DNA from 2 places in the Mesorhizobium sp. M7A.F.Ca.MR.176.00.0.0 genome. Region 1 is predicted to be linked to the other one. Evidence: predicted binding sites of a transcription regulator. Region 1 holds the regulator's gene; the other holds the start of a gene.
The links. Region 1 encodes PhoB, which activates phosphate uptake and scavenging genes when phosphate is short. Its sites were predicted from a motif close to TGTCATNNANCTGTCAT; they were not measured.
Positions count from the first base shown of each region.

Region 2: a site for PhoB is predicted at 3,143-3,159, ahead of EOB59_RS12320 (LTA synthase family protein). Genes of this name have one in related genera too.

Region 1 is NZ_RZTC01000020.1:17,452-23,415, reverse strand. Features, by position in the region: gene xylF (D-xylose ABC transporter substrate-binding protein) at 1-394, opposite strand, end outside; gene EOB59_RS09550 (ROK family protein) at 665-1,912, shown strand; gene phoB (phosphate regulon transcriptional regulator PhoB) at 1,929-2,618, opposite strand; gene phoU (phosphate signaling complex protein PhoU) at 2,635-3,342, opposite strand; gene pstB (phosphate ABC transporter ATP-binding protein PstB) at 3,369-4,193, opposite strand; gene pstA (phosphate ABC transporter permease PstA) at 4,211-5,527, opposite strand; gene pstC (phosphate ABC transporter permease subunit PstC) at 5,524-5,964, opposite strand, start outside.
Region 2 is NZ_RZTC01000029.1:9,451-15,414, forward strand. Features, by position in the region: gene rpsF (30S ribosomal protein S6) at 1-341, opposite strand, end outside; gene EOB59_RS12315 (hypothetical protein) at 769-1,122, shown strand; gene EOB59_RS12320 (LTA synthase family protein) at 1,170-3,104, opposite strand; gene fabD (ACP S-malonyltransferase) at 3,381-4,322, shown strand; gene fabG (3-oxoacyl-[acyl-carrier-protein] reductase) at 4,380-5,117, shown strand; gene EOB59_RS12335 (acyl carrier protein) at 5,328-5,564, shown strand; partial or broken gene EOB59_RS36200 (beta-ketoacyl synthase N-terminal-like domain-containing protein) at 5,599-5,964, shown strand, end outside.

The sequences.
Region 1 (5,964 bases):
CTTCCTTGTTGTCGAAGGTCAGATAGAAGACGTCCTTGTTCTCGATCAGCCGGTCATAGCCGACGACCGGAATGCCTTCGTCCAGCGCCTTCTGCACGGCCGGGCCGATGGCCGAAGCGTCCTGCGCCAGGATGATCAGGGAATTGGCGCCCTGCGAGATCAGGCTTTCGACATCGGTAAGCTGCTTGCCGGGATTGGACTGCGCATCGGCGGAGATGTACTTGTCGCCAGCGGCCTCGATCGCCGTCTTCATGGCGGCTTCGTCGGTCTTCCAGCGTTCTTCCTGGAAGTTGGACCACGAAACGCCGACGACCTTGTCCTTCGCCTGCGCGACAGACGCGAGCGTCAGCGACATGGCGGCACCCGCCAGGATGGCGGCCGTGAATCTTTTCATATTATCCTCCCTGCGCCGCGTATGGCGCGACCAAACTGACCCGAGGGCCGGCACAGAGGCTCTATTTTTTCGAGCCTCGAAAAAATACTGGGCCAACGCCCGAACGCTGTCAACATCGATTCTGATGGATTTTGATGTCATTTCGAGTTTTTTTCGAGTCTCGGAATAAATAAATGACACGGCCTGCAGCTTCTGCCAGTATTTACCGGCGTCACCGACAGCGTTCCAGGGGCAGGAGGAACCGCAGCGACCGGGAGGATATGAAAGAACATGTCGGTCGGAATCCGCCACGACGATCTGCGCCGCCGCAACCGCGCCATGGTGATCGCGGCAGTGCGCCGCGCCGGACAGCCGTCGCGAACCGAGATCGCCGCGACCACAAGCCTCAGCCATTCGACCATCTCGGCGATTTCAGCGGACCTGATCGTCGAAGGCATCCTGACCGAAAGCAAGCCGAGCGAGGCCGGCTCACTCAAACGCGGCCGGCCGCAGGTCGGCCTCAGTCTCAATCCGGAAGCGGCCGCGGTAATGACCGTGGTGCTGTCGCTGAACTTCCTCTCCGTCGCCGTCATCGACTATGCCGGCCAGGTAATATCCGAGGAACAGCGCCGGCTGGACACGCTGACGATGTCGCGCGAGTCGCTGATCGGGGAATGCACGGCCATCGTGCGGCGCCGCCTGGCAGATCCCGACCTGGACGTGCGCAGCATCGCCCGCATCGCGCTGGCCATCCAGGGCATCACCGACACCCGTGCCCGCGCCATGCTGTGGTCGCCGATCACGCCGCACACCGACATCGCCTTCGCTGACATATTCGAAGACCAGTTCGGCATCCCTGCCATAATGGAGAACGACTGCAACATGATGGCGGTGGCGCTGCGCTGGCGCGACCCCGATCGTTACCGCGACGATTTCATCGCTATCCTTTTGTCGCACGGCATCGGCATGGGACTGGTGCTGAAGGGCGAATTGTTCACCGGCACCCATTCTTCGGGCGGCGAATTCGGCCACATGATCCATCGGCCGAACGGCGCGCTATGTCGCTGCGGACGGCGCGGCTGCGTCGAAGCCTATGCGGGCAATTACGCCATCTGGCGCAACGCCAGGCAGATGGGCGAGGATGCAGAACCCGTTGCCGATGTCAGCGACGCCGACATGCGCGCCCTGGCTGCCGCGGCCCGCGAAGGTGACGGACCCGAACGGGAAGCCTATCGCAAGGCCGGCGAAGCGCTCGGCTACGGCCTCGGCAGCCTGTTCGCGCTGATCGATCCGGCGCCGGTCGCCATGGTCGGTGTCAGCGCCGCCGCCTTCGACCTGATCGAGCCGGCATTGCGGCAAGCGATTGCCCAGACCGCCGGCGGCCAGCATTCCAAATCGATTTCCTTCGACACCGAGCCGAACGAACTGCCGCTGATCCGCGAGGGCTGCGCCATGCGGGCGCTGATCTTCGTCGATCAGGAGATTTTTGCGCCGGGCGTGCAGGCGAGATCCGGTTTCGGCGGCAAGAACGTGGCGTGAGTTCAAACGAGGGAGTTCAGTCCTCTCGGATGGCGTATCCGGCCCCACGGATCGTGCGGATGACATCAGGCATACGGCCATTGTTGACCGCCTTGCGCAGCCGGCCGACATGCACGTCGACCGTGCGCTCGTCGATGTAGATCGTCTCGCCCCAGACATTGTCGAGCAGCTGGCTGCGCGAGAACACGCGGCCTGGATGGCGCATCATGAATTCGAGCAGGCGGAATTCCGTCGGCCCAAGCCGGATCTCGCTCTTCTTGCGATAGACACGGTGCGACTCGCGATCGAGCACGATATCGCCGACCTTTAGCACGCTGGACAGCACTTCCGGCTTGGCCCGGCGCAGCAGCGCCTTGACCCTGGCCATGAACTCTGGCGTCGAGAAGGGCTTGACCAGATAGTCGTCGGCGCCGGTCGACAGGCCGCGCACGCGGTCGCTTTCCTCGCCTCGCGCGGTCAGCATGATGATCGGCAGCCGCTCGGTCTCGGGACGCATTCGCAGGCGCCGGCAGAGTTCGATGCCCGAAACCGCAGGCACCATCCAGTCGAGCACCAGAAGATCGGGAACGTTCTCCTGCAGCCGGATTTCGGCCTCATCGCCGCGCGTCACCACCTCGACCTGGTAACCTTCGGATTCAAGATTGTAGCGGAGCAGCACGCCTAGCGGCTCCTCATCCTCCACCACCATGATGCGTGGTGCGATCATCGGCTGGTCACCCCTGTTATGCCGCTGGCGCGGACATTGCCGTCTCGTCCTGCTTCGGACGATTGGCTGGCAGCTGCGTGCCGGTCAAAACATAGTAGGCATTTTCGGCGATGTTGGTCACGTGGTCGCCGATCCGCTCGAGGTTCTTGGCGCAAAACAACAGGTGCGTGCACGCCGTGATGTTGCGGGGATCTTCCATCATGTAGGTCAGCAGCTCGCGGAACACCGAGGTGTATTTGACGTCGATGCGTTCATCATTGTTTCTGAGCGTGGCAAGCGCTGCCGCGTCAGCGGCGGCATACTCGTCGACGACCCCCTGCACCTGGATCAGCACCAGCTGCGCCATCGCGTCGATCGAATGCGAAAGATCGTGCGGCGTGACGCTCAGCCCGACAGTGCCGACGCGCTTGGCGATGTTCTTGGCAAGGTCGCCGATGCGCTCGAGGTCGCCGGCCATGCGGATCGAACCGACCACCGCACGCAGATCGTTGGCCATTGGCTGGCGCTTGGCGATCAGCGTGATGGCGCGATCGTCCAGCTCGCGCTGGCGGGCATCCATGATGGCATCGTCGGAAACCACGCGCTGCGCCAGCGCATTGTCCGAATTGAGCAAAGCCTTGGTCGAGCCACTGACCATCGAGCGGGCGAGATCGCCCATGTCGCGGATCAGCTGGCTGATCTGCTCCAGATCCTCATCGAAAGATGCAACGGTATGTTCACCCATGATCTTCGTCCCTCATATGCCTGAGCTCAGCCGAACCGGCCGGTGATGTAGTCCTGGGTGCGTTTGTCGTCGGGGGTGGTGAACATCTTGTCGGTGGCGCCCTCCTCGACCAGATAGCCTAGATGGAACATCGCGGTGCGCTGCGACACGCGCGCTGCCTGCTGCATCGAATGGGTGACGATGACGATCGTATAGTTCTGGCGCAGTTCGTCGATCAGTTCCTCGACGCGAGCAGTGGCGATCGGGTCGAGCGCCGAACACGGTTCGTCCATCAGGATCACCTCGGGTGACACGGCGATGGCGCGTGCAATGCACAGACGCTGCTGCTGGCCACCGGAAAGACCCGTGCCAGGTTCCTGCAAACGGTCCTTCACCTCGTTCCAGATCGCCGCCTTCTTCAAGCTCGACTCGACGATCTGATCCATGTCGGCCTTGCGCTTGGCCAATCCGTGGATGCGCGGGCCATAGGCGACGTTCTCGTAGATCGACTTGGGGAACGGATTGGGTTTCTGAAACACCATGCCGACGCGCGCCCTGAGTTCAACGACATCGATGTTCTTGTCGTAGATGTCTTCTTCGTCGAGCGTTATCTTGCCGGTTACCCGCGCGGAATCGATGGTGTCGTTCATGCGGTTGAGGCAACGCAGGAAGGTCGACTTGCCGCAGCCGGAGGGGCCGATCAGCGCCGTCACCTGATTCAGGCGGACGTCGAGATTGACATCGAACAGCGCCTGCTTCTCGCCATAGAACACGCCGACCTTGTCGCCGCGCATTTTGATCACTTCGTTCGACTTGGCGTTCATCTTATCGCCCACTGCATTTTCAAGGGACTGTTCGGTCATGATGTTCATACCAAAATGCCTTTTTTCTACCAGCGCCGCTCGAACCGACGCCGAAGCACGATCGCGGTGATGTTCATGGCCATGAGGAAGACGAGCAGGATGATGATCGCGCCCGACATGCGCTCGACGAAGGCGCGCTCGGCCTCGTTCGCCCACATATAGATCTGCACCGGCAGCGCGGTGGCCGGATCGAAAGGCGTCGTCGGTGGATCGGCGACGAAGGCGACCATGCCGATTAGCAGCAGGGGCGCGGTTTCACCGAGCGCACGCGCTAGACCGATGATGGTGCCGGTGAGGATGCCGGGTGCGGCAAGCGGCAGGATGTGCTGGAACACCATCTGCATCTTGGAGGCGCCAAGACCGAGAGCCGCCGAGCGGATCGACGGCGGCACCGCGGCAAGTGCAGCGCGCGTCGCGATGATGATCGTCGGCAGCGTCATCAGTGTCAGCACCAGGCCGCCGACGAAAGCGGCGGAGCGCGGCATGCCCAGGAAATTGATGAACACCGCGAGGCCGAGCAAGCCGAAGACGATTGACGGCACCGCTGCCAGATTGTTGATGTTGACCTCGATAAGGTCGGTGAAACGGTTCTTCTTGGCAAACTCCTCCATATAGATGGAGGCGGCGACGCCGATCGGCAGCGCCAGGAGCAACACGATTACCATCATATAAAACGAGCCGATGATCGCCACGCCCATGCCCGAGGTTTCCGGGCGGCTGGAGGCGCCGTAGGTGAACAGGCCGCTGTTGAAGTGCTCGGCCATCGCGCCCTCGGCCTTGAGCTTGTTCATCCAGGTGATCTGCTGGTCCGAGACCTTGCGTCGCGCTTCCTCGACACTGAGGTCGATCTGGCCCTTGAAAGCCGAGTCGAGATTGGCGGCGGCGAGGATGTTGACGTTGCGTGTCGTGCCGATCACGGACGGATCGGCGGCAACGATGTCGCGCAACTGGACGCGGGCGCCTTCCGACAGGAAGCCCTTGAGCTTCTGGATCATCGGCTTGTCATCAGGAGAGATGCCGAGCTTGGCCACAAGCGCGTTTTCGGCGAGCCTGGGATAATTTGCCTTGATCAGAACGCTCGGATCGGTTGCACGCTTGCCGGAAGGATCGATCACCTTCTCGTCGAACGAGATCGGCAGTGATACCGTCGTCTGCCAGAAGGCGGTGTAGCCTTTCGAGACGATGGTGATCAGCATGATTGCCAGGAACGCCAGGCCTACGGAAATCGCCACGACGCCATAGATGCGGAAACGGCGTTCGGCGGCGTAACGGGCCTTCAGGCCGATGTCGCGGCGCGGATGGGCCGCCGCCCTGACCATCGTATCCATGGAAATGTCGGTCATTCGTACTGCTCCCGATATTTGCGCACGATGTAGAGCGCGACGATGTTCATCACCAACGTCAGCGCGAACAGCGTCAGGCCGAGTGCGAAGGCGACCAGCGTCTGCGGCGAATTGAACTCGAGGTCGCCGGTGAGCTGGTTGACGATCTTGACGGTGATGGTCGTCATCGCCTCGAACGGGTTGACGGTGAGGTTGGCGGCGACGCCCGCCGCCAGCACGACAATCATCGTTTCGCCGATGGCGCGCGAGGCGGTCAGCAGGATGGCGCCGACGATGCCGGGCAGTGCAGCCGGCAGGATCACCCGCTTGATCGTCTCGGAGCGGGTCGCGCCGAGGCCAAGCGACCCGTCGCGCATGGCGCGCGGCACCGCGGTTATGATGTCGTCCGAAAGAGAGGACACGACCGGGATCAGCATGACGCCCATGACCAGGCCGGC
Region 2 (5,964 bases), on a different contig from region 1:
CCGCGTTCCGAGCGCTCTTCGCGCTTCTGCATCATGGCCGACGGGCCTTCCTCATGCGCCTCGACCTTGATGGTCAGGAAACGCAGCACGTCCTCGGACAGGCCCATCTGGCGCTCCATCTCGTTGAGCGCGGCCGCCGGGCAATTCAGGTCCATCAGCGTGTAGTAAGCCTTCCGGTTCTTGTTGACCCGGTAGGTGAGGGACTTCAGTCCCCAGTTCTCGACCCGGCCGACGGACCCGCCATTAGCGGAGATGACACCCTTGTACTGTTCGACAAGCGCATCGACCTGCTGCTGCGAGAGGTCCTGCCGGGCAAGAAACACATGTTCGTAAAGAGCCATTATGTCCTATGCCTTTCTTCGTTTCTCTCCCGGTTCCCGGCGGCAAAAGCCTCTGCAACTTCTCTGACCCGCAAACCCTCGAAGGGGCAGGGGGAAGAAAGGAGCATGACGAGACGGTCGAGAGCGGAGACACGGGAGGCGGAAGCACTTCCGGCTTCACACGAAGGTTCTGAAAAACCTCCGGCCCTCCGTTCAGCCCCCAGCAAGGACCGGCAGATTGCGGGCGTCTATACAGCAATCCGGCCGCAAAGCAAGCGCAAGCGGCATTCCCGTGTGTCTTAGCCGATGATCGGGGAGCAGCAACGGTCGGAGTTGTGGTTTCCGGCAACCACGTCTTAACCACACCAGCAGGTTGTGTGGAGTTGAAGCCTGGCCATCAACGGTCGATTCATCATCGCCGTGGAAGACGCCCGGCATCAGCAAGATCGTGCTGTTGCTCACCGACGGCGAGAACGTCGTCTATGGCGCCAGCCAACAGCCGACGAAATCTGACTACACATCATATGGTTATCTGGCCGGCGGCCGTTTCGGATCGGATAACCAGACGACGGCGGCACGCAATGTCGACGGCTGGACCAAAAACGTCTGCACGCAATTGAAGAACGAGGGCGTGCAAATCTACACCATGGTGCTGCAATCCGACACCGCAGCCAACCGCGCGCTTTACAGCGCCTGCGCTTCTGATCCGAGCGGCTATTATGCAGTCAACGATCCGACCAAATTGCCGGACGTTTTCCAGCAGATCGCCAACAAGTTCTCGAAGCTGCAATTGACGAACTGAACGCGCGATCCGGGACGGACTGGCCGGCTCCTGAGGGATCGTTGGGCTCAACTCGTATGGGCGACAACCTTGTCCTTGTCGACCGTTTCGGGGAAGAAGTCGGGCGCCGCGTGGCGTTTGCCGAACATCATATCATACTGAAGCAGGCGGAAATCGCGGATCGCCGGATCGATCTCCTTCTGCCGCGCCCAATCGGGCGTGGCTTCGCCAGCCGGCGTCAGCAGAAGATTGCGGTCGACGACACGGTAGCGTTCGCTCATCTCGCCCAGGAAGCCGGTGTAGTATGGATGGCTGATCCCGGCCGTTTTCAGGATATGATAGGGCAGGAAGGCTGGGCTGACGGCACCCATCTGCTCAGCCGGCCCGGTGCGGTTCGACCAGATGACCAGCGGCGTCTCGTGATGCTCGAGAGCAGCCTCGGGCGACGCTTCCTTGCGCGGCGCGACATTGTCCTTGAGGAAGCCGGTTTCGACATAGACCGGCCCCAGCGGCGGCAGATGGTCGCCGAAGAAGGCGATTACGGTGGGGCGGGAGCGTTTCTTGGCCCATTCGACGAGGCGTTCGAGCCCGCGATCGGCATCGGCTGAGCCCTCGGCGTAGCTGAGTAGCGATTCGCGCGCCCACTGGCTGATCGGCGCCTGCACCCTATGCGTGGGATTGTAATAGCGGTTCGGCTCGTAGGGACCGTGGTTTTGCAGGCTGACCGCAAAGAAGAACACCGGCTCGTCGCTGGCGTCGGCCTCGCTGATGATCTCGTCGGTCATCGCCGCATCCGATGCCAGTGGCCCGCGCTTTTGCATTGGCGGCAGCGTCTCTTCCGACTTGAAATCGTTGAAGCCGAAATCGGCATAGACCGCGCCACGGTTCCAGAACCAGTTGGTGCCGGGATGGATGGCGCGCGCCCGGTAACCCTGGCTCTTCAGGAAGGTCGCGAGCGAAGGCGTCGGCGTGCGCACATATTGCTGATAGGGGATGCTGCCTGCCGGCAGGAACGCGTTGGAGAAGCCGGTCAGCGCCTCGAACTCGATATTGGCGGTCATGCCGCCGAACTCCGGCGAGAACATCGAGCCCGAGCGCAGCGCCCGCACATTGGGGATTGGATCTGGCGTGATGGTGACGCCAGGCAACTTGGTCGGATCCCAGAAGGATTCGCTCATGACGATGATGATGTCCGGCTTCTCGGCCGGCACCGAGGCGGTCACATCAGGCCTAGCTATCGCTGCGATCGCCTTGTCGGAATAGCCCGGCGGCGCCGAGACATGCGCCATCGGCACGTTGAGGGCAAAGGCCAGCGCAAAGCCGTTGGAGGCATAGTTTTCCTTCTGGTCCCACATGATCGGGATGATCTGCAGCCGATCCCTGGTCCAGGAGAAGGTGGCGTAGTCCATGATCGAAACGAAGAAGGCGAGTAGCGGCACTGCCAGCGTCAGCCGCGCAAGGCGCCCCTTGCGGCCGAGTGCGGGAACCTTGCGGCGCCATAGCCGCCAGCCGTAGACGAGCAGCGACAGGCCGGCGACGATGCCGACGACCATGGCAAGCGCGGTCATCGGCCGTTCGCGTACCAAAAGCGGCAGCAGCGCGAAGATCTGGCGGGCATAGAGGAAATCGGTCGGATAGAGCGGATCGCCGAGATAGTGCGACTTCTGGTGACCGACGAAAGCAAGCGACAAGGTCAGCGGCGCGACGATCATCAGGCTCTGGTGGCTGCGGCCGAGCACCGCATCGAAGCCGATCAGGAGCAGCGCAAACACGACGATGGTGGTCCAGCCCGGCTTGAACGGCTGCAGGAAGAAGGAGATGGTTCCGGCAAAGTCGCCGCGCACGATCAGTTCGATGGCAAACACCAGGATAGCGGCGATCGCCAGGCTGATCAGCCCATAGCGCACGACCGGCCATCTCCTGCCCGGCAGATAGCCGGTGGAGGGGTCGTCTTCCAGGAACTGTGGCGCGGCCTTGCCGGTGCGTTTGTAACTCTTTGCCACTTTAACTTCCCCACCCAGCGACAAGCACGTCACTCGATTGTCATGGAATTGTCACGCAAAGCTAGCGCCTGTAACGGAAATAAGAAGAGCCAGCAAACGAATCGTGAGCGGTTTTCATCAGGAGTGATCGCCAAAAACCCTTTCGCAACAGGCACTCGGCGGACGAGGCTGCCCTCGGGCAGGGTCGAACCGGGCTTGACTTGGCGCCCCGCCATGCGTCACAGGCAAGAAAAACCCGTCTTCAGGCAAGCAAAACCAGCCCTTGGGAGCCCTCGCATGGCCGTTGCATTCACCTTTCCCGGACAAGGCAGCCAGGCGGTCGGCATGGGCAAGGATCTCGCCGACGCCTTCCCCGAAGCGCGCAGGGTCTTCCAGGAAGTCGACGATGCGCTCGGCGAAAACCTGTCGAAGCTGATCTGGGAAGGGCCGGAAGAGACGTTGACGCTGACCGCCAACGCGCAGCCGGCGCTGATGGCGGTGTCGCTGGCCGCGATCCGGGCGCTGGAATCGCGCGGCTTCTCGCTGAAAGGCAAGATCGCCTATGTCGCCGGTCATTCGCTGGGCGAATATTCGGCGTTGGCCGCTGCCGGTTTCGTTTCGGTTGCCGATGCCGCCCGGTTGCTGCGCATACGCGGCAATGCCATGCAGGCGGCGGTGCCGGCCGGCGAGGGCGCCATGGCGGCGATCATCGGATTGGAACAGGTCGATGTCGAAGCCGCTTGCGCGGAAGCCGCCAAAGGCTCTGTCTGCCAGATCGCCAACGACAATGGCGGTGGCCAACTGGTCATCTCCGGCGCCAAGGCCGCGGTCGAACTGGCCGCGAAACTGTGCACCGAGAAAGGCGCCAAACGCGCGCTGATGCTGCAGGTGTCCGCGCCCTTCCATTCCGCGCTGATGGCGCCGGCCGCGAACGTCATGCGCGAAGCCCTGGCCGGCGTGGCAAAGAACGCGCCGGTGGTTCCCGTCCTCTCCAATGTCACGGTCAGCCCGACCAGCGATCCGGACGAGATCGCCCGCCGCCTGGTCGAACAGATAACCGGCCGCGTGCGTTGGCGCGAGACGGTGGAATGGTTCGGCGCAAACGGCGTCACCACACTTTACGAGATCGGCGCCGGCAAGGTGCTTTCAGGATTGGCGCGGCGCATCAACCGCGATGTCGCCACCGCGTCGGTCGGCACCTCGGCTGACGTCGAGGCGGCCATGGCGGCGCTTGCATAAAGCGTCATTTGATCCCATCCCTGTAAAGGGTGTTCTCTTCTCAATCAGGAGACAAAAATGTTCGAATTGACTGGCCGCAAGGCGCTCGTCACCGGCGCATCCGGGGGCATCGGCGAGGCTATCGCCAGGATGCTGCATGCGCAGGGCGCGATCGTCGGCCTGCATGGCACCCGCGTCGAGAAACTGGAAGCGCTGGCTAGCGAGCTTGGCGACCGGGTCAAGCTGTTCCCGGCCAATTTGTCCAACCGTGAGGAGGTCAAGGCGCTCGGCCAGAAAGCCGAAGCCGATCTCGAAGGCGTCGACATCCTGGTCAACAACGCCGGCATCGCCAAGGACGGCCTGTTCGTGCGCATGTCGGATGCCGACTGGGACAGCGTGCTCGAGGTCAACCTGACCGCCGTGTTCAGGCTGACCCGCGAACTCACCCACCCGATGATGCGCCGCCGCCATGGCCGCATCATCAACATCACCTCGGTGGTCGGCATCACCGGCAATCCCGGCCAGACCAATTACTGCGCCTCAAAGGCCGGCATGATCGGCTTCTCCAAATCGCTGGCACAGGAGATCGCCACCCGCAACATCACCGTCAACTGCGTCGCCCCGGGCTTCATCGAATCGGCGATGACCGACAAGCTCAACGACAAGCAGAAAGAGGCGATCATGGCGGCGATCCCGACGCGGCGCATGGGCACCAGCGTTGAAGTCGCGTCCGCCGTCGCTTATCTCGCCTCCAACGAAGCCGCCTACGTCACTGGCCAGACCATCCACGTAAATGGCGGCATGGCTATGATTTGACGAGGTTCGGCAGCAACGCCGGCGGGTTGTGAAAAGAGACCATTTCGGCTTGGACCTCAGCTATTTTTCGTGTAATGCGGCCCGCAACCCGGCGGTTCGGGCAAAAACCGGTCCGTAGTCGTTGCGTTTCCGGCAGGACCATCTTTCAGCTTGATTAGCGGCATTCTGCCCGCTAACGAAGACAGACAAACAAAAGACGAGGATGCCCAAATGAGTGACACCGCAGAGCGCGTCAAGAAGATCGTCATCGAGCACCTTGGCGTCGATGCCGACAAAGTGACGGAGCAGGCGAGCTTCATCGATGATCTGGGCGCCGACAGCCTCGACACGGTCGAACTCGTCATGGCGTTCGAAGAAGAATTCGGCGTCGAGATTCCCGACGATGCGGCTGAGACCATCCTGACCGTTGGCGATGCCGTGAAGTACATCGACAAGGCTTCGGCCTGACGCTTTCCGCAGTCATCACCGGGGAGGACCTGCGATGAGGCGTGTCGTCGTCACGGGCCTTGGGTTGCTGTCGCCGTTCGGCATGGGCTTCGAGCACAGCTGGAAGGAACTTCTGACCGGCCGCAGCGCTGCCAAGCGCATCACTGAGTTCGAGGTGGAGGATCTTGCCTGCAAGATCGCCCACGTCATTCCGCGTGGTGACGGCAGCAATGCCACCTTCAATCCCGAGGCCGTGCTCGAGCCCAAGGAACTGCGCAAGATCGGCGACTTCATCCTTTACGGGATTGCCGCCGCCGACGAGGCGCTGAAGGATTCCGGCTGGGAACCCAAGACGCATGAAGAGCGGTGTGCCACCGGCGTCCTGATCGGCTCCGGCATCGGCGGCATCGAGGGCATCGCC